4 regions of the Paenibacillus sp. FSL L8-0340 genome follow, and region 3 is predicted to be linked to each of the others. Evidence: riboswitches for the same ligand, from Rfam matches in the RefSeq annotation. Region 3 holds a riboswitch; each other region holds the start of a gene.
The links. Region 3 has a riboswitch for thiamine pyrophosphate ahead of NST07_RS10225 (thiamine phosphate synthase). Riboswitches for the same ligand answer to the same signal wherever they lie in the genome.

Region 1 (4,538 bases), 1.9 Mb from region 3:
TCGGCGATCCTCCTTTTCTAGGAACTTTTGCGCGGCTTCCAGCGCACCAGCCATTTCTCCAGCAGCGCGATAAGTGCGAACAGCACAAGACTGAGCAGCACGATGATGGCAATGGCGACGAATACGCGGTCTGTGCGGTAAGCGGATTTTTGCAGCAGCATGTAGTAGCCGATGCCCTTGTCAGCTCCGATCCATTCCGCGACAACAGCGCCCATTACGGCGTAGGTGGCCGAAATTTTAAGCCCCGAGAACAGGGCGGGCAGGGAGCCCGGAAGCTCCAGCTTGGTGAAGATCTGCCATTTGTTCGCGCCGGCCATCTTCATATAGTTCAGCATGGTCCGGTCGCTTTGCATCAGGCCGCCCATGGCGGCGACTGAAACCGGGAAGAAGCAGACAAGTGTAATCAGGACAACCTTCGGCAGCAGCCCGAAGCCGAACCAGATAATCAGCAGCGGCGCGAGCGCAATCGAGGGCACATTCTGACTGAGAATGAGCAGCGGGTAGAGAGCTCTCTTGAGCCAAGGCAGCAGATGCAGCAGCAGGGCAACAATAAGACCCACGCCTGTGCCGATGGGGAAGCCGATCAGGGTAAGGCGCAGCGTAGCCGCTGTATGTGCCCAAATGCCGGAAGCATTGCCCGAGGTTTCCCGGGCGATATCGCTTGGGCTGGGAAGGATCCATGACTCGATATGGAACAGGGATACCGAAACTTGCCATAGCCCCAGAAAAAAGACGACCGCCACAAGGGGCGGCCAAATCTGTTTCCAATACGATCTCACGGCCGGTATTTCTCCGTCAGTTTGTCCATGCTGATTCCATTCGGGTTATGGGCGATTTTGATCTGGGAGATGACGCTCGGACTGCCTGCGGCAATCAGCGCTTCATGCATCTGGCGCACAACCTCAAGCAGCTCGGTGATGTCGCCCTCCATCGTGGTCTCCAGCGGGTTCACCTGATGTTTTACACCGGATTTCTGAATCACTTCGATGGCTTTGTCCACGTAAGGAATCGAATCCTCGTTGTTCGGAGTTTTGGGAATTACCTGAATGCTTAGCAATGTATTGACCACAATATATCAATCCTCTCAGTTTAAATCACTTCATCCTTAATCAGTTAGCTGGCAAAAACTCATTCGTAAATGTGCTTGGAACATCCAGCGGCTGATCGAGCAGCTTCAGGCCATACATCCAGTCGGCGTAATCCTGCCAGACCTCGCTCTTCTGCTCGCCCCAGCGGACGGCATCATCCTTGTATTTCGGGCTGAGCCATTTCTGGCTGGCCAGGACCAGCTTGGGGTCCAGCTCAGGAACAGCTTTGGAAAGAATGGCTGCGGCTTCCTCCGGCTGATCAATGGCGTATTGATAACCTTTCGAGGTAGCCTTAAGGAAAGCCTTCACCAGCTCCGGATGTTCGGCAATTTCCTTCTCGCTCGTAGTCAGTACCGGCGTGTAGTAATCGAGCTGGGGTGCATAATCCTTGAGGTAGAGCATGTCGAGCGGTTCTCCGCGCAGCTCCGCTTCAATCCCGGTCCAGGCATAGAAGATCCAGGCAAAATCAATGTCGCGTTTCACGGCGGTGAAGAAGTCCGCTTCACCGATGTTCACCAGCTTCACCTTTTTCACATCTCCGCCTTCGGGGTCCATAATGGCTTTCATGGCCGCTTCTTCGGCAGGGGAACCCCAGCCGCCGTAGGTTTTGCCTTCGAAATCCTTCGGTGTCTTAATATTGCGGTTTTTCGGTGCAGCAAACCCGGAGGTATTATGCTGAATGATAGCGGCGATGGACACAAGCGGCACCTTCTGCAGGCGGGCCAGCGTCAGTGCCTCTTGGGCACTGATGCCAAAAGCGGCTTCGCCCGAGGTAACCATCGTGTCGGAACCGGCAGCGCCCGGCTGCACGATTTCAACATCCAGCCCTTCCTCTTCGTAATAGCCCAGCTCTTTTGCCGCATAAAGCCCGGTATGATTCGTATTCGGCGTCCAGTCCAGCGCGACCTTGACCTTGGTCAGCTCCTTCGGAGCGTCCGTTGCTGCCCCGGCAGTGGTTTCAGGAGCAGCGGTGCTGTTCCCGGCAGTCTCTGCCGCATTCCCCCCGGAGTTCCCATTGCTATTGCCGCATCCGGCAATGGCAAAGACCAGCATGCAGGTGAGGCTGAGCTTTAATACTTTTGTGACTCCCATTTCTCTTCTTCTCTCCTTCCAGCAACCCTAGTCTTCCAAATTCTGAATAGTCCCATACAAAAAAGGTGCCCCGAGAATCGGGACACCAGTTACTTGCGCAAGGTTGTGGCTTGGGCCATAAACGGCCGTAAGCGATTGACGATTCCTACGCTGGCATTATCCAGATCAGGTATAAGGGTCAGTATCTTGTGGGATACAATCTCAGCCGGCCAATTCCAGCACCCCTGGTACTATGAAGTTATAGGTATTGCTGTGTTCTTACGGTGTATTATAGACGCCCGCTCCATAGTTGTCCAGTAGCAACTCTGCTTAGCTATCAAGCTTCAGCGGCAGGCGCCACGGCCCTTTGAGCAGAAAATGCGGCTCGGACAGCTTAAAACGCAGCTTATCCTCCCCGGGTTTTGTTTCTAAATGGAGGGTCTTCATCACGCCGTAGGTCTGGTCCTTATTCACCCAAGAGAACGAGCTGTTGTCCGCCTGCCCCGGATAGCGAATAAGAAAATGCTTCAGCGTCCGCAGCTTTGCGGCATTGAAATTCACATTCACATCGACGCTGGCAGCCGTCTCGCCGGTACGTTCAATGCGGGTGAACTCTACCGGAAAGCCCGCGATTTCCGCGCGTGTGTGGAGCATTTGCTCCTGGCCGATATCAGGCAGCGGAATCTCTACTTCTGCAGATACAGCGTCATGATCTGAAACTTCAATATAAGGAATGAAGACCGTATAAGGCCAAGCGCCCGCCCCGGCAGTCTCATGAAACCGGAAGTCGGAAGGATAGGACATGGATTCAGGCTGCTCCAGTGCCGCCTTTTCTCCTGCTGCGTTCTCTATATAGAGACCTGATCCAGGGACCAGCGGCTCCAGTCCGTAAGCATGGACAGTCAGCCCGGATTCCGCCGTCAGAGTGGGCAATAACTGGACACGGACAAGCCCGCCGCCAAGGTCCACCGGAAAAGCAGTAATCCGCACATCCTGCTGTATATCGCTTGCGCCGAGTTCCCCGAGCTCCTCAGCTGTCTTCGGAGCGGTGAGCTGTAACGGACCAACGGTTGTGCCGACCAGATGCAGGGTTAGAAGATTATTCTTCTTCAGTTGCAGCGGTTGAGTTGAACTGTAGCTGCCGTACCACTCACTCTCCGAGGACGAACGCATGTAAGAGGTGAAAGTATAGCGGTTGCCGCCGATATTTACCCTCAAATTCGCTGACTTCAGGGACTTTCCGGCCGCGAAGCGTAATACTCCCGCCAAGCTCTTGCAGGAGAACGGCATCTACGGTCAGACTTCCGTCCCCCAGAGCAATATCATAGGATTTGCCCAGCACATAGATCCGGTCACCGGGGCTGTTCTCCACGACGGTGCCGAAGCCAGGAAGGAAACTCAGCGCCTTTCTTAACCCGGCCTGTACCTCAGGAGAGAAGGCGAGCATACCGGCAGCAATGAGTATTACCGCTGCTGCGGCCGCGAAGATATTCCGCCTCCGGGATCTCCGGGCGAAGGAACGGACGGTGTGGACAGCGGCTTCAGGCTCCAGACGGGCAAGTGTACGTGCTTTGATGCGGGCGAGCGAAGCTGTCTCCTCTTCGTCTGCCAGGTGCGGACCTTGGTTAATCTCCGGCAGTACACCTAAGGCAAGTTCCGCATCACTGAAGTTCATAGAATCAATCATTCCGAACAGGCGCTGTTCCTCAATTTTCATGTCTTTGGCCATGTTGCGCCTCCTTTCCCTGACTCTCAGACAGGCCTAGCGCCTGCTTGAGCAGCGTCCGGCAACGGTATAAGCGGCTTTCGACTGCCTTTTTACTGAGACTGAAGGTTTGCGCAAGCTGATCAAGGCTCTCATAGAGGAAATATCTGCGCAGAAACAGGCTGCGGTCCGGTTCGCCCATCTGCTGCACGCAGCCGATCAATTCACTGGCCGTCTCGCGGGAAAGAACTTCCTGTTCGGCGGAAATTTCGTTCCGTGCAGCTCCGGCAGCAGCAGCTTCCCCGGTTCCGCCCCGGCGCTCATGATAGTTTCCGGAAGCTTATCAATCCTTGGTATAAAATCTTTTTCTGCGGCGGCTGCGGATTCCGTTCCACAGCTCTTTCAGCGTCAGGAGGATGCTGACGAGGATCCCGGTGAAGGTGAGCAGCAGTGCCAAATATTCAAAAGGAGAGTATTCCAGCATTTTGCTCCATTCAATGCGTCCCTTCAAGTCTTCAATAACCTGGTTCATCCCGTAGATGCCGCTCACCACTGTAAAGACAGTCAGAATCATCAGCAGCGTATCCCGGCGTTTAGCCTGGAATTTCTCCTGGTACTGGAACAGGTCGTTCAGGGTCATTTTGACTTCATCAAAGAGGGCATCATTGCCGTAT
Region 2 (4,538 bases), 860 kb from region 3:
ATAACAAGAAGAAGTATGGAATAAGGCGGTGTATTTTCTTATGTGTGGAATGATTGCGATACAGCTTAGGATGGGTCATCGGTAAAATCCTCTTTTCTGCAAAATGAGTTTTTCGAGCACAGCGATACTGAGAAACAAGGCTACACCCAAAGCGGACAGCAGCAAAACGGCGGCGAACATTTCTGCACTTTGCAGATTGCCGGCCATCCGGCGGCTGAAATAACCAAGCCCCCGGCTGCCGCCCAGCCATTCCCCGATCGTCGCTCCGATCACACAGTAGACGATGGACAGCTTAAGTCCGGAGAAAAAGGAGGGCAGCGCCAGCGGAATTTGTGTCTTGCGCAGAATCTGCCAGCGGTTTGCCCCAAGCGTCAGGAGCAGGTCTCTGTACAGGCTGCCGCTTTGCCGCAGGCCGTCATAGACGGCTACCACAACCGGGAAAAAGGCAGTCAGAAAGACGACAGCAACCTTGCCCCACAGGGTATAGCCGAACCACATAATAAAAATAGGTGAGAGCGCGATCAGCGGAATGGTCTGGCTGATAATCAGCATGGGATAAAGTGCTTTGGCGAGCGGAGCGAACATATGCATGCCGGTACCCAGCAGTGTTCCGCAAACAACCGAGAGGGCAAACCCGGTCAGTGTCTCCTGCAACGTGGCGGGTAAATGCTCTCCGAACAGCAGCCCCCGCTTTTCAATCAGCGCTGTCCAGATTGCACTTGGCGCCGGGAGAATAAATGAAGGGATCATGTTCAGCTGTGCTGTGATCTCCCATGCCGCAATAAGCAGCCCCACAAGCAGTAGAAAGGGGCCATAAGTCCGCAGCTGTTTCTTATACCATAGAGCTCTCATGCAATCTACGCTCCAAATCCTCCCGCAGGGCAACAAACTGCGGTTCATAATTCATTTTGTAATGTCTGGGTCTTGGCAAAGTGACGATCAGCTCCTGCAGTCCGCCGCCAGAGCCGCCGGTCATCAAATAAATCCGGTCGCTGAGCAGCAGTGCTTCTTCAAGATCATGAGTGATGAACAGAACGGACTTATCGAGCCCGCCCCACAGCTCCAGCAGCCAGCGGTGCATCTCCCGTTTGGTGATCGCGTCCAGCGCTCCAAACGGCTCGTCAAGCAGCAGCAGTTCGTTGCCTGCAGCTAGTGTGCGCAGCAGGGCGACCCGCTGGCGCATCCCGCCGGACAGCTCCTGCGGATAAGCATTTTCCTTGCCGGAAAGGCCAAAGCGGTCCAGCATTCCGCGGATCCGGGCGAGTGCCTCATGCCGGCTGGAGTCCTGCTTCAGCTCCCAGGGAAGCAGGCAATTGTCCAGCACGGTCCTCCAAGGCAGCAGCAGATCCTGCTGCGGCATATAAGCGATCTGTCCAAGCCGCGGGCGTGTCGAAGGAGAGCAGCGTCCATGTACGGTTATTTCACCCCCGGATGGCTCTAGCAGGCCGGCAATGATTTTGAACAGTGTGCTTTTCCCGCAGCCGCTGGCTCCAACAACGGAAATGAATTCGCCTTGGCGGACGGTCATTGAAAGACCGGAGAATACCGGATTCCTAGTCGCTGCAAACGAATAAGCCAGGTTGGTTATAGTGAGCATATTGGAATGTGGAAACCTCCTACGGGCGTAGTTTGTTTGACGATACTTGTCTGATCGGCGGCAACAGCAAAAACAAGAAAGACCCATTCATTTCCGGAGGAAATAAATGGGTCTGAACGTCACAGTCAGTTAGCTTAGTGCGGCTCCGCTGAACAATTCTGCTCCACTTCCCTCCGCTGGTATGATCCAGATCAGGTTCCAAGGGTCCGGAGCTTAAAGCTCCGTCTCAGTCGGCCGACTCCCCTAGTGAAATAACAGGTCAATATTGAATTTGCAATTGCTAATTAATATACCATATCCGGACTGAAGATGTAAAAAAATTGATGAAGCGGCAGTACTTTTGGGCAAGATAAGCAAGTGTCCATGCAGTGAAAATATAGGGATTTTGAAAGGGGATCATGTGATGAAGAAGCTTAGTCTGACTATCCTGCTGCTGCTAACCCTGCTTGCGGCAGGGGCATGCGGCAATAATAACAATACAGCGCCTGCGGCTACTGCCGCGCCCACAGAAGGAGCGGCGGCTCCGGCCGGGCAGAACTCACTGGAAGCTGTTAAAGCGAGTGGCAAGCTGCGTATTGGTACGGAAGGGACATATGCTCCGTTTACTTTTCATGATGCAGAGGGCAAGCTTACCGGTTTTGATGTGGAGATTGCCAAGGAGATTACGAAACGGCTGGGGGTGGAACCCGAATTTGTAGAGACCCAATGGGATGGCCTGTTTGCCGGCATGGATGCCAAACGTTTTGATACGATATTCAACGAGGTTTCGATCACGGATGAACGCAAGGTGAAATATGATTTCTCTGAGCCGTATATCGTCTCCAAGGGTGTGCTGATCGTGCGCGAGGATAACAAGGATATTACAGCCTTCGCGGACCTTAAAGGCAAGAAGGCAGGTCAATCGCTGACCAGTAACCTGTCCGATATCGCCCGGGAGAACGGTGCGGAGATCGTCGCTGTGGATGGCTTCAACCAGGCCATAGACCTGCTGACCTCGGGCCGGATTGATGCGACTGTAAATGACGGTTTGTCCTATCTCGACTTAAAGAAGCAAAAACCCGATGCGAAGATCAAGCAGGTGGATGAAACGGCCGAGGGATCGCAGAGTGCGGCAGTTTTCCTCAAAGGAAACGAAGAGCTGGTTAATGCTGTCAGCGATGCGCTGGCTGAAATGAAGAGCGATGGAACCTATCTGAAAATATCGGAGAATTACTTTGGGGCGGATGTGTCCAAATAACAAATGGAACTGGTGCGAAGATGCAGCCGAGTGTCCAAAAAGGATGTCTGAACGATGGATGACCGGAAAATTGGAATTTTCATGGATTCACTGCTGCCCCTGTTTAAAGCGGGGGTGGCTTATACCCTTCCGCTGGCGCTTGTTTCCTTCGCTCTTGGATTGCTGCTAGCTGTTTTTACCGCGCTGTTCCGTCTCTCCTCATGGAGAATCCCGAAGCTGATCGCCCGGTTCTACGTTTGGGTAATCCGCGGGACACCGCTGCTGGTGCAGCTCTTTATTATCTTTTATGGACTTCCAGCGGCAGGGATTGTGCTGGATCCTTTTATAGCCGCTGTAATCGGTTTTACACTCAGTGTTGGAGCCTATTCTTCGGAAATTGTCCGGGCAGCCATCCTGTCCATACATAAAGGCCAATGGGAAGCTGCCTTTTCCGTCGGAATGAGCCGGGGGCAGGCACTGCGGCGGATTATTCTGCCTCAAGCGGCGCGTGTATCGGTTCCGCCCTTGTCGAACTCTTTTATCAGTCTCGTAAAGGATACCTCTCTGGCAGCAAGCATTACGTATGTAGAGATGTTCAAAACAGCGCAGCAGATCACGGCGACCACCTACGAACCGCTGCTGCTCTATAGTGAGGCTGCATTATTCTACCTGCTGTTCTGCTCCGTGCTGTCCGCGCTGCAAAATGCCCTGGAACAGCGGTTTGACCGTTATTCGGCGAGATAAGGAGGAAATCACTTGATTGAAATTCGCGGCCTGCACAAATTCTTCGGTTCGCTACAGGTGTTAAAAGGTATCGAGCTCAGCATGGAGCATGGCAAGGTTCTGGTGATTATCGGGCCCTCCGGCTCCGGCAAAACAACGCTCCTTCGCTGTTTTAATCTGCTGGAAATACCGGATCAGGGTAGCCTGTCGCTGGGGGAATTAAGCCTGGAATTTACGCAAAACAGGAAAATTCCTCATAAGACACTGATGGCCATCCGTCAAAAAACAGGGATGGTTTTTCAGTCCTACAACCTGTTTCCGCATATGACTGCGCTTGGCAATGTAATGGAGGCGCAGGTTACTGTACAGAAACGCAGCAAGGAGGAAGCCAGGAAGCGGGGAATAGAACTGCTAGCCAAGGTAGGCCTCAGTGATAAAGCGGATGCTTATCCCCATCAGCTGTCCGGCGGCCAGCAGCAGCGTGTGGCCATTGCCCGGGCGATGGCGGTCGATCCCGAAGTGCTGCTGTTCGATGAGCCGACTTCAGCGCTGGACCCTGAGCTGGTGGGCGAGGTGCTGAAGGTTATCAAACAGCTTGCGGCTGAAGGCATGACAATGGTAATCGTCACCCATGAGATGAAGTTTGCCGCCGATGTGGCCGACCGGATCATCCTGATGGACAACGGTGTGATCCTGGAACAGGGAACTCCGCAGCAGGTACTGGAGCAGACGGAGAATCCGCGAGCTCTGCAGTTTCTGAACCGGCTGAGCGGTGAGGTTTTATGAGTCGCAGTGTATCCAAGCTGCGTGGAACAAGCAAAGGCAGTCCAGGGGGGACACGGACTGCCTTTGCTTGTATTTAGTTCATCTCATGATGCGCGGGGGAGCGCCTGAGACGCGGTTAATAGTATTTAGTTCTGCGTGGATGCATTATTGACTGAATTCAGATACTCCAGCGCATTGTACAGCATAATAGCCGCTTCGGCCCGGGTAAGCTCACTT
Region 3 (4,538 bases):
GCGCAAAGCTGCCGGTTCCCGCGTGGACAATGAAATGCCCGCACGGGGCAAAAACAGTCGGTAAGCCAGTATGATCTGCACCAGCGCACGGTCGGTTACATCACTTGCCGGATTGAATTCTCCGAGATACGGGCGAAAGCGGGGAATCGACAAGCCGATTTCGCACTCCGGGTACTTATCCTGCAAGTATCTCGCATGCAGGGCAGTGGCCAGAGCTTCCTGGCGCCAATCGTACATCCCCAGCAGGGCACCAATATTCACAGATCGAAACCCGGCGCGGCAGCCGCGTTCGGGCGCATCCAGACGGTTGCGGTAGACTCTCTTCGGACCCTTCACATGCAGCTTCCCATAGGTCTCCTGATGGTAGACCTCCTGATACAAGGTAAGACCGTCTACCCCTGCCAGCCTCAGTTCATTGTATTCTTCCGTAGAGAGCGGATTAACCTCAATGCTGACAGAAGAAAAATAGTCACGGAGCACCTTCACGCACTCCCTCACATAAGCGGCCGGACTTTCACTCCGGGATTCGCCAGTCAAAATAAGAATGTGGCGCAGGCCTGTATCGGCGATGGTTTCTGCTTCCTGCCTGACCTCCTCCAGTGTCAATTTTTTGCGCGGAAAGTCATAAATCGAGCTAAAGCTGCAATAAGTGCAATGATTCACGCAAAAATCGGCCAAATACATCGGCGTAAACAGCTGCATCACATGCCCGAAGTGCGTACGTGTCAATCTTTGCGCTTTCTGCGCCATTTCCTCCAGGTAAGGCTCCGCCGCCGGAGACAGCAGTGCCATCAGCCCGTCTTCGTCCAGATGCTCCAAACGAAGCGCCCGCTTCACATCCACGGCAGTATACTGCTTCCATAATGTCTCGTAAGGAAGCTGCTCCAGCCGGGTCAGCGTATCATAAAAGCTCATGCTCTTCCTCCCTCCTTCTCTCCATTGGCTAGAACAAAAAGCCGGTCAGCGGCGAAGAGGCCGTTGCCGCCTCCTCCACCGGCCCCAGTCCGGCCAGATAAGCCTTGCGCCCTGCCGATACCGCCTCACGGAATGCCTCCGCCATTAGAAGCGGATCACGCGCAGTAGCAATTGCCGTATTCAGCAGCACGGCGGATGCGCCCATTTCCATCGCCTCAGCAGCCTCGGAAGGTCTGCCAATACCGGCGTCAACAATCACCGGAAGATCCACTTCTGCGATCAGAATCCGCAGCAGCTCCTTGGTCTGCAGGCCGCGGTTCGAGCCGATGGGCGCACCCAGCGGCATAACAGCGGCAGCTCCGGCTGCCTTGAGCCGGATAGCTGCCGAAAGATCGGGGCTCATATACGGCAGTACAACGAAACCCTCTGCAGCCAATATTTCCGTGGCTTTAACCGTCTCCATATTGTCAGGCAGCAAATATTTCTGATCATTAATCACCTCGATCTTCACCCAATTGCCCAGCCCTGCCGCCCTGGCCAGTCTGGCAATACGCACCGCTTCTTCGGCTGTGCGCGCACCGGAGGTATTGGGCAGCAGCGTCATATGGGAGGGAATATGAGTAACAATGTTGTCGTTGCTCTCCGTATCAACCCGGCGCAGAGCCACAGTAATGACCTGTGAACCCGAGCGTGCAATCACTTCGGGAATAAGGGTATTGCGGCTGTATTTCCCGGTTCCGATAAACAGCCTGCTGGATAAAGGAATTCCGCCGATAACGAAAGAATCTTGCATACAATCGCCTCCTGAGATAGTGGCTCCGCTTAAATGCGGAGCTTCTGTTGCTGATACACTGAGTTTTGATCTTACCTCTTATGTCTTACCTTTAACTCTTGATTCTTACGTCTTACGTCTTACGTCTTACGTCTTACTTCCTACGTCTTACGTCTTACCTCTTGCTTCTTGCCTCTTGCCTCTTACTGCTTTCATCCGGCAACACGCACCGGCTTCAGCCCCCGCCGACAAAATGGACCAGCTCTACGCGGTCACCTTCGCTCAGCAGCGTATCTTCGTAAACGTCCTTGCCGACGATCTCACCATTCAGCTCCACGATAACCAGTCTCCCGGCCCACTCTGACCGGCTTAGCAGATCAGCTACAGTCCGGCAGCTCTCTTCATAGGCCCCGCCTTTTCCATTCACGATCAAATTCATGCTTGCTCACCTCCTTTAACTGGTGCAGGAGCATTATTCATGGCTTCAGGCTTAGGGTACGGCCTGAACTGCTGATCTGTAGGCTGTAGCGGCGGCCACAGGATCTCCCGCACTGCATATTCCGGACATTACGGCAATTCCGGCAGCACCCGTTGCCAGAACCTTACCGGCATTACCCGGCTCAATTCCGCCTATGGCGATCAGCGGAATGCTGCTGCAGCGGACAGCCGCAGCCAGCTGCTGCAATCCGCGTTCCCGCTGCCCCGGCTTGCAGGCCGAGGGAAACACATGCCCGAACAGGCAGAAGTCCGCTCCCTGCCGGCCGGATTCGGCCGCCTCCTCCGGGGAATGCACCGACCTTCCCAATCGCAGGCCCGGTGCTATGCCGCGTGCTGCGGCAGGCGGCAGGCTGTGCCAAGCCAATTGGACCCCGCCCGTCCCTGCGGCCAGCGCAACGTCTACCCGGTCGTTGATCACCAGCTTGGAAGGCGGAACCCCTGCTATGATCAGCTGCTCCGTCAGAGCCATGAGCTCCCGTACAGACATTGCCTTTTCCCGGAGATGGATATAATCCACTATGAAATGCACAGCCGCAGCCAGTTGAACAAACTGCGCCGGATTTTGCTTTCCATCCGAGATCAAATGTATCTCTTTCAACATGTTCACCTTCTCCTGTTCTTTTGCATTACCGGCAAACACAAAAAAGACCACCCCCGTAAAGGAGGCAGTCTGGAATATATACAGGAATACCGGGCCATTCAGCCCCGCTGCAGTTATTCGTTCTCCACTTCCCTACGCTGGTATAAACCAGATCAGGTTCAAAGGGTCCGAACGGGTATGTTCGTCTCAGCCTTGCGGCACCCCTAGTGACAAATCCATATTCAATTACGCTTAACGTTTCATATACTAACATATTATTCCTTGAAGAGCCATCCTTTAAAAGAGGCCTGCATCAAAAAGAGCGGAACCCAAGATTCCGCTCCAGACTCTAATTATGCATAGCAATGGAATCAGCAACCGCATTTAGCCGTTTACGACCTCGCCGCCGTTCACATGCATTACCTGTCCGCTTACATAAGATGAATCGTCGGAAGCCAGATATACATAGGCTGGAGCCAGCTCCTCCGGTTGTCCCGGGCGTTTCATTGGCTGCGTGCCGCCGAATTCACTGACTTTCTTCGCGTCAAAGGTCGACGGAATAAGCGGTGTCCAGATTGGACCCGGCGCTACGGCATTAACCCGGATGCCTTTGTCCGCCAGGTTCATCGACAGAGAACGGGTAAAGCTGAGAATCGCCCCTTTTGTGGACGAATAGTCCAGCAGCTGCGGGCTGCCCCGGTAGGCTGTGATCGAAGTCGTGTTGATGATCGTGGACCCTTTTTTCAGGTGGGGCATGGCTGCCTTGGTCAAATAGAACATCGAAAAAATATTCGTGCGGAATGTCCGCTCTAACTGCTCAGAGGTAATATCCTCAATTTTCTCCTGCGGATGCTGCTCGGCCGCATTATTAATCAGGATGTCCAGCTTGCCGAGTCCTTCCACTGTCTTATTGATCAGATCCTGGCAGAACGCCTCCACGCCGATATCGCCGGCGATCAGAATGCACTTCCTTCCCTCTTGCTCTACCTGGCGTTTAGTCTCTTCGGCATCGGAATGCTCATTGAGGTAGGAAATAACGACATCCGCACCCTCCTTCGCAAAATGAACGGCAACCGCCCGGCCAATACCGCTGTCTCCTCCTGTAATCAGAGCCGCCTTGCCCAGCAGCTTGCCCGCCGCCTTATAGGCTGAGGTCTCGAATTCCGGCAGCGGATTCATTTCACTTTCAATTCCGGGCTGGCGGTCCTGCACCTGCGGAGGTAATGTTTTTTTGGTTTGCGTGTTGTCTGGCATGATCCATTCTCCTTTCGCTGTGTACCTGTTGGTTACTCATCGTTTTAGGGTTGGCTCAGGGTGCCTGGTTTATGCACCTGCAGATCATCTCTTTATTTGCTTTACGTTATGTTACTTACCACACCTTGGGCGCGGTCAAACTAAAATGTCAGTTGTTTTTGCCGGGGAAGGCGATATACTTTACAGAGAAAGCACTAATCCAGCAATGGAGTTGCAGATATATGCAGACTGTGACTGCGGCATGGCTGGGTGGTACCCGATAGACTTGCCCTGAAGTAATGTCTGCACCCAAAAGCCCGCTCTCCATGTCAATCCGGAGGCGGGCTTTCTGTAGTCTTTCTATGAAGGAAGTCTTAAATAATGCTGTTGTACACCATAAAAAACACCATCAGCACCAGCGCCACCATGAGCAGCAGGCTCAAGGTACGGATTTTGCCTGTCTCTGCGGATACGTCACGGTTCTCGCGCATGCCGGCTGCGGCAAGACGCAATGGTTTGCTGATGATGCCGCCGAGTGCA
Region 4 (4,538 bases), 3.2 Mb from region 3:
TCCTGAACAATGCCGGATACGGGACAATGGGGCTTATAGAAGTAGCTACGGATGAGCAGATCCGAAGACAATTTGAAGTGAATGTTTTTGGTCTTATTAGTATGACTAAAGCCATGTTGCCACATTTTAGATCTAATCAGGAAGGGTTGCTAATCAATATCTCTTCAATGGGAGGGATCGTGACCTTTCCTACGATGTCTCTGTATCACTCCACTAAATTCGCGGTAGAAGGTTTTTCTGAATCCGTATCTTTTGAATTAGCATCACAAAACATCAAAGTAAAGCTGATTGAACCAGGAGCCATTAGCACGGACTTTGGCGGAAGATCGATGGAGTTCTTTTTTAATGATGACTTAACGGATTATAAATCATTCACTACTGCCTTTCTGGGTAAATTAGGGGAAATGGAAAAAGCTCCAGACTATGCCTCGGCACCAGCACTTGTAGCTGACACTATTTATCAAGCGGCCACAGACGGTACAAGCAAATTCCGTTATGTAGTGGGAGAAGATGCGAAAATGCTCATAAGTATGAAGAAAAATACGGTTGAGGAAGAGTATCTAAGTAATATAGCTCAGCATTTTTCATAAAAGAGGAAGACGGTTATTCTAATAAAGGGAATTACATTTTCCTTGGAGAATAAAATGCCTATCGAATGGAGAATGACCATGAGAGAAGAGATGATGGATACAGGCTTACCCAGCGAACGAGTAGCACGCACGATGACGGCGATGGTCTATGATACCTACGGATCGCCAGAAGTCTTACGTATTGAAGAAGTGGATATCCCTGCACCGCAAGACCATGAAGTGTTGATCGAGGTCCACGCTGCCTCTGTTAATTCCTGGGATTGGGATCTCCTCCGCGGCAAACCGTTCATGAACCGCCTTGGCGGGCTCCGTAAACCCCGTTACCGTATTCTTGGCGCAGATATCGCAGGACGGGTCATCGCCGTGGGTGCCAATGCCAAAAGATTCCGGCCGGGGGACGAGGTTTTCGGGGACCTTTCCGGTTGCGGCTGGGGCGGATTTGCGGAGTATGTATGTGCCAGCGAGAAAGCCTTGTCACCAAAGCCGGCAGGCCTGAGCTTCGGGCAGGCAGCGGCTATTCCTCAGGCAGCCGTTCTAGCCTTGCAGGGCATGCGTGACAAAGGAAAGCTGCGAAAGGGCCATCGGGTTCTGATCAATGGGGGCGGTGGCGGAGTGGGTACGTTTGCGGTTCAATATGCCAAATGGGCCGGAGCGGAAGTGACCTGCGTTGACTGCGCCGAGAAGCTGGATATGCTGCGTACCCTCGGGGCGGATCATGTATTGGATTATACCAAAGATGACTTCACCACAAGCGGACAACGATACGATTTAATCCTCGATGTCGTTGGAAACCGTCCGGTTGTCGCGATGAAGCGCGCACTAACGTCAGGCGGTACGTATGTCATGGTCGGCGGTTCCTTTTCTTATATCCTCCTGGCTCTGTTGGTTGCACCGCTGTCTGCCTGGTTTGAAAAAAAGAAAATAGCACTTCTAATCCATAAGCCGAACCACGAGGATCAAATGGTTTGGAAGGAGCTTGTCGAAGCAGGCTACGTAGTGCCAGTTATTGATCGGCAATATCCGTTAAGCGGCGCGGCCCATGCCCTTCGTGATCTTGGAGAAGGCCGTGCGAAAGGGAAAATTATCGTGTGCATAAAAAGTCAGCTAAGCTAACAGTGCTCATCTGATGCAATCGATATTTATGATTTGCCAATTCCTTTATAAGAACACCGGTTGACAATTGCTGGATTTCTCTGTAACTTTAACATAACTAAATAAGAAACCACTAGGGGAGCCTGAATAGGCTGAGACGGGAAAAATGCATTCCTGGACCCTTGAACCTGATCTGGATTATACCAGCGTAGGAAAGTGGAGCCGGACTTTTATTTCATTGTTGGCGTTAGCCTTATATGGATTTTTGAGCCGCTCCATGTGGAGCGGCTTTTTTGCGCGTTTTCTTATTTACTCAAACCTTAAGGAGGAAATAAGATGCTGAATCAAGAGAAGAAACATGAGGTTGATCTGTGTGCTTTTCCGGGAAGTCACAAGGTGTATGTGGAGGGCTCACGGCCTGATATTCAAGTTCCGATGCGCGAGATTACATTAAGCCGAACCTCGGGTACGGCCGGAGAAGCGGAGAATGCTCCTGTCCGTGTCTATGATACAAGCGGGCCTTATACTAACGATGAAGCCTATAGCGATATCCGCAAGGGGTTAACGCCTCACAGGCTTCAGTGGATCACGGAGCGGGGAGATGCCGAATCTTATGAGGGAAGAGCGGTTAAGCCGGAGGATAACGGGAATCTCACAGAGAAGCCGGCGGCAGAGGTGTTTCCGGGCTTGCAACGTCGTCCCTTGAGAGCCAGAGAGGGCCGCAATGTCAGCCAGCTGCATTATGCCCGCAGAGGCCTGATTACGTCGGAGATGGAATTTATCGCAGTCCGGGAAAATGTAACTCCTGAGTTTGTTAGAGAGGAAGTAGCCTGCGGCCGTGCGATCATTCCAGCGAATATTAACCATCCGGAGAGTGAGCCGATGATTATCGGGCGGAATTTTCTGGTGAAGATCAATGCCAATATCGGGAATTCGGCGGTGTCCTCTTCCATTGATGAAGAAGTAGAGAAGATGAGATGGGCGACCCGCTGGGGAGCGGATAATATTATGGATCTGTCGACAGGCAAAAATATTCATACCACCCGTGAATGGATTATCCGCAACTCTCCGGTTCCTATCGGGACGGTGCCTATCTATCAGGCTTTGGAAAAGGTAAACGGCAAGGCCGAGGATTTAACTTGGGAGGTATACCGGGACACCCTGATCGAGCAGGCGGAGCAGGGAGTGGATTATTTCACCATTCACGCCGGGGTACTGCTGCGTTACATCCCATTAACGGCCAAAAGAATGACGGGCATCGTCTCCAGAGGGGGTTCGATTATGGCGGCCTGGTGCCTGGCCCATCATCAGGAGAACTTTCTTTATACACATTTCGAGGATATTTGTGAAATCATGAAGGCTTATGATGTGGCGTTCTCTTTGGGTGACGGGCTGCGTCCAGGCTCCATTGCCGATGCTAATGATGAAGCCCAGTTTGCCGAGCTGGAGACGTTGGGTGAATTAACCTCGCTTGCCTGGAAGCATGATGTTCAGGTGATGGTGGAAGGCCCGGGCCATGTACCGATGCATCTGATCAAAGAGAATATGGATAAACAGCTTGAGCTTTGCCATGGCGCTCCTTTTTACACACTGGGACCACTGACTACGGATATTGCACCCGGCTATGACCATATCACCTCGGCTATTGGAGCGGCGATGATCGGCTGGTTCGGCACGGCGATGTTGTGTTATGTTACCCCGAAGGAGCATCTAGGATTGCCTAATAAAAATGATGTGCGGGAAGGCGTCATCACCTATAAAATTGCCGCCCATGCAGCCGACTTGGCCAAAGGACACAAGGGCGCGCAGGATCGGGATAACGCACTCTCCAAAGCGCGCTTCGAGTTCCGTTGGCGGGACCAGTTCCATTTGTCGCTCGACCCGGAACGGGCGCTGGAATATCATGATGAGACCCTTCCGGCGGAAGGGGCCAAAACGGCTCATTTCTGCTCCATGTGTGGACCCAAGTTCTGCAGTATGCGCATTTCTCATGGTATCCGCGATACGGCGAGGGTGCAGGAGGGACAAGAAGAACCGGAGCAAGCGATGATTACCGCAGGGATGCGGGATAAAGCAGAAGAGTTTAAGGAAGGCGGAGGTCTGATCTATAAATAAACCGTCGGTCCGGGACTGCCGCTAATCGCCCTCCCCCTCTCAATTGACAGTCTCCGGGCGTATACCTATAATGTAAATCAGATTATGAAAGCTGTTTCATTTCTGGTGGATAAGTTTGTTTCGGTGAGATGGAACCCCTTAATCAAGCGGGTTTCATTTTGTTTTTTCAGTGTATTTTTGTTCGCAAAAAGGAGAAGCCATGGACACAACGTTCTGCAAAATATTGGTGGTGGACGATGAAATGCTGGTACGGCAGGGGATAATCCATCTGCTGGATTGGGAAGGGGAAGGGTTTCAGATTGCAGGCGAGGCCTCCAACGGAAGAGAGGCTTTTGAATTAATTGAATTACAGCGTCCGCATATCATCCTGACCGATATCGTTATGCCTGTGATGGACGGGGAAGAGCTGATCCGGCTCGTCAAGGGGATGTATCCGGAAATTGAGGTGATCGTGCTTAGCAGCTTCAGTGAGTTCGAATATGTGCGTTCAACCTTCCAAAGCGGGGTTGCCGACTATATCCTGAAGCCCAGACTGGAGGCCGCTTCCCTGCTTGCCGTGCTGAAAAAAACCGCGCAGCGGATTCCGCTGCTTCAGCATGTGGACTGGAGAAGCGACAAGCGGCAATCCGCGGACTATATTCTGGACAAACTGGTTTCAGGCTTTCCAGTGGAGTACGACGAGGAAGCGCTGCGGGGGATGTTCCCCTTACCGGGCTTCGTGCTGCTAATTGCTGATACTGG

Region 1: linked by a shared signal. The riboswitch ahead of NST07_RS02075 (ABC transporter substrate-binding protein) and the one ahead of NST07_RS10225 (thiamine phosphate synthase) in region 3 are both predicted to bind thiamine pyrophosphate.
Region 2: linked by a shared signal. The riboswitch ahead of NST07_RS14265 (ABC transporter ATP-binding protein) and the one ahead of NST07_RS10225 (thiamine phosphate synthase) in region 3 are both predicted to bind thiamine pyrophosphate.
Region 4: linked by a shared signal. The riboswitch ahead of thiC (phosphomethylpyrimidine synthase ThiC) and the one ahead of NST07_RS10225 (thiamine phosphate synthase) in region 3 are both predicted to bind thiamine pyrophosphate.

What each region holds. Positions count from the first base shown of each region.
Region 1 is NZ_CP151967.1:446,704-451,241, forward strand. It holds gene NST07_RS02065 (ABC transporter permease) at 18-779, opposite strand; gene NST07_RS02070 (thiamine-binding protein) at 776-1,069, opposite strand; gene NST07_RS02075 (ABC transporter substrate-binding protein) at 1,110-2,180, opposite strand; TPP riboswitch at 2,306-2,416, opposite strand; gene NST07_RS02080 (hypothetical protein) at 2,490-3,377, opposite strand; gene NST07_RS02085 (hypothetical protein) at 3,310-3,888, opposite strand; gene NST07_RS02090 (hypothetical protein) at 3,866-4,087, opposite strand; gene NST07_RS02095 (hypothetical protein) at 4,208-4,538, opposite strand, start outside.
Region 2 is NZ_CP151967.1:3,194,075-3,198,612, forward strand. It holds gene NST07_RS14255 (ABC transporter substrate-binding protein) at 1-79, opposite strand, end outside; gene NST07_RS14260 (ABC transporter permease) at 76-852, opposite strand; gene NST07_RS14265 (ABC transporter ATP-binding protein) at 833-1,597, opposite strand; TPP riboswitch at 1,749-1,852, opposite strand; gene NST07_RS14270 (amino acid ABC transporter substrate-binding protein) at 2,001-2,834, shown strand; gene NST07_RS14275 (amino acid ABC transporter permease) at 2,889-3,557, shown strand; gene NST07_RS14280 (amino acid ABC transporter ATP-binding protein) at 3,570-4,322, shown strand; gene NST07_RS14285 (S-layer homology domain-containing protein) at 4,448-4,538, opposite strand, start outside.
Region 3 is NZ_CP151967.1:2,334,088-2,338,625, reverse strand. It holds gene thiH (2-iminoacetate synthase ThiH) at 1-915, opposite strand, end outside; gene NST07_RS10235 (thiazole synthase) at 944-1,708, opposite strand; gene thiS (sulfur carrier protein ThiS) at 1,923-2,126, opposite strand; gene NST07_RS10225 (thiamine phosphate synthase) at 2,178-2,786, opposite strand; TPP riboswitch at 2,899-3,001, opposite strand; gene NST07_RS10220 (SDR family oxidoreductase) at 3,150-4,019, opposite strand; gene NST07_RS10215 (hypothetical protein) at 4,373-4,538, opposite strand, start outside.
Region 4 is NZ_CP151967.1:6,637,645-6,642,182, reverse strand. It holds gene NST07_RS30365 (SDR family oxidoreductase) at 1-590, shown strand, start outside; gene NST07_RS30360 (NAD(P)-dependent alcohol dehydrogenase) at 633-1,703, shown strand; TPP riboswitch at 1,808-1,914, shown strand; gene thiC (phosphomethylpyrimidine synthase ThiC) at 2,019-3,797, shown strand; gene NST07_RS30350 (response regulator transcription factor) at 3,997-4,538, shown strand, end outside.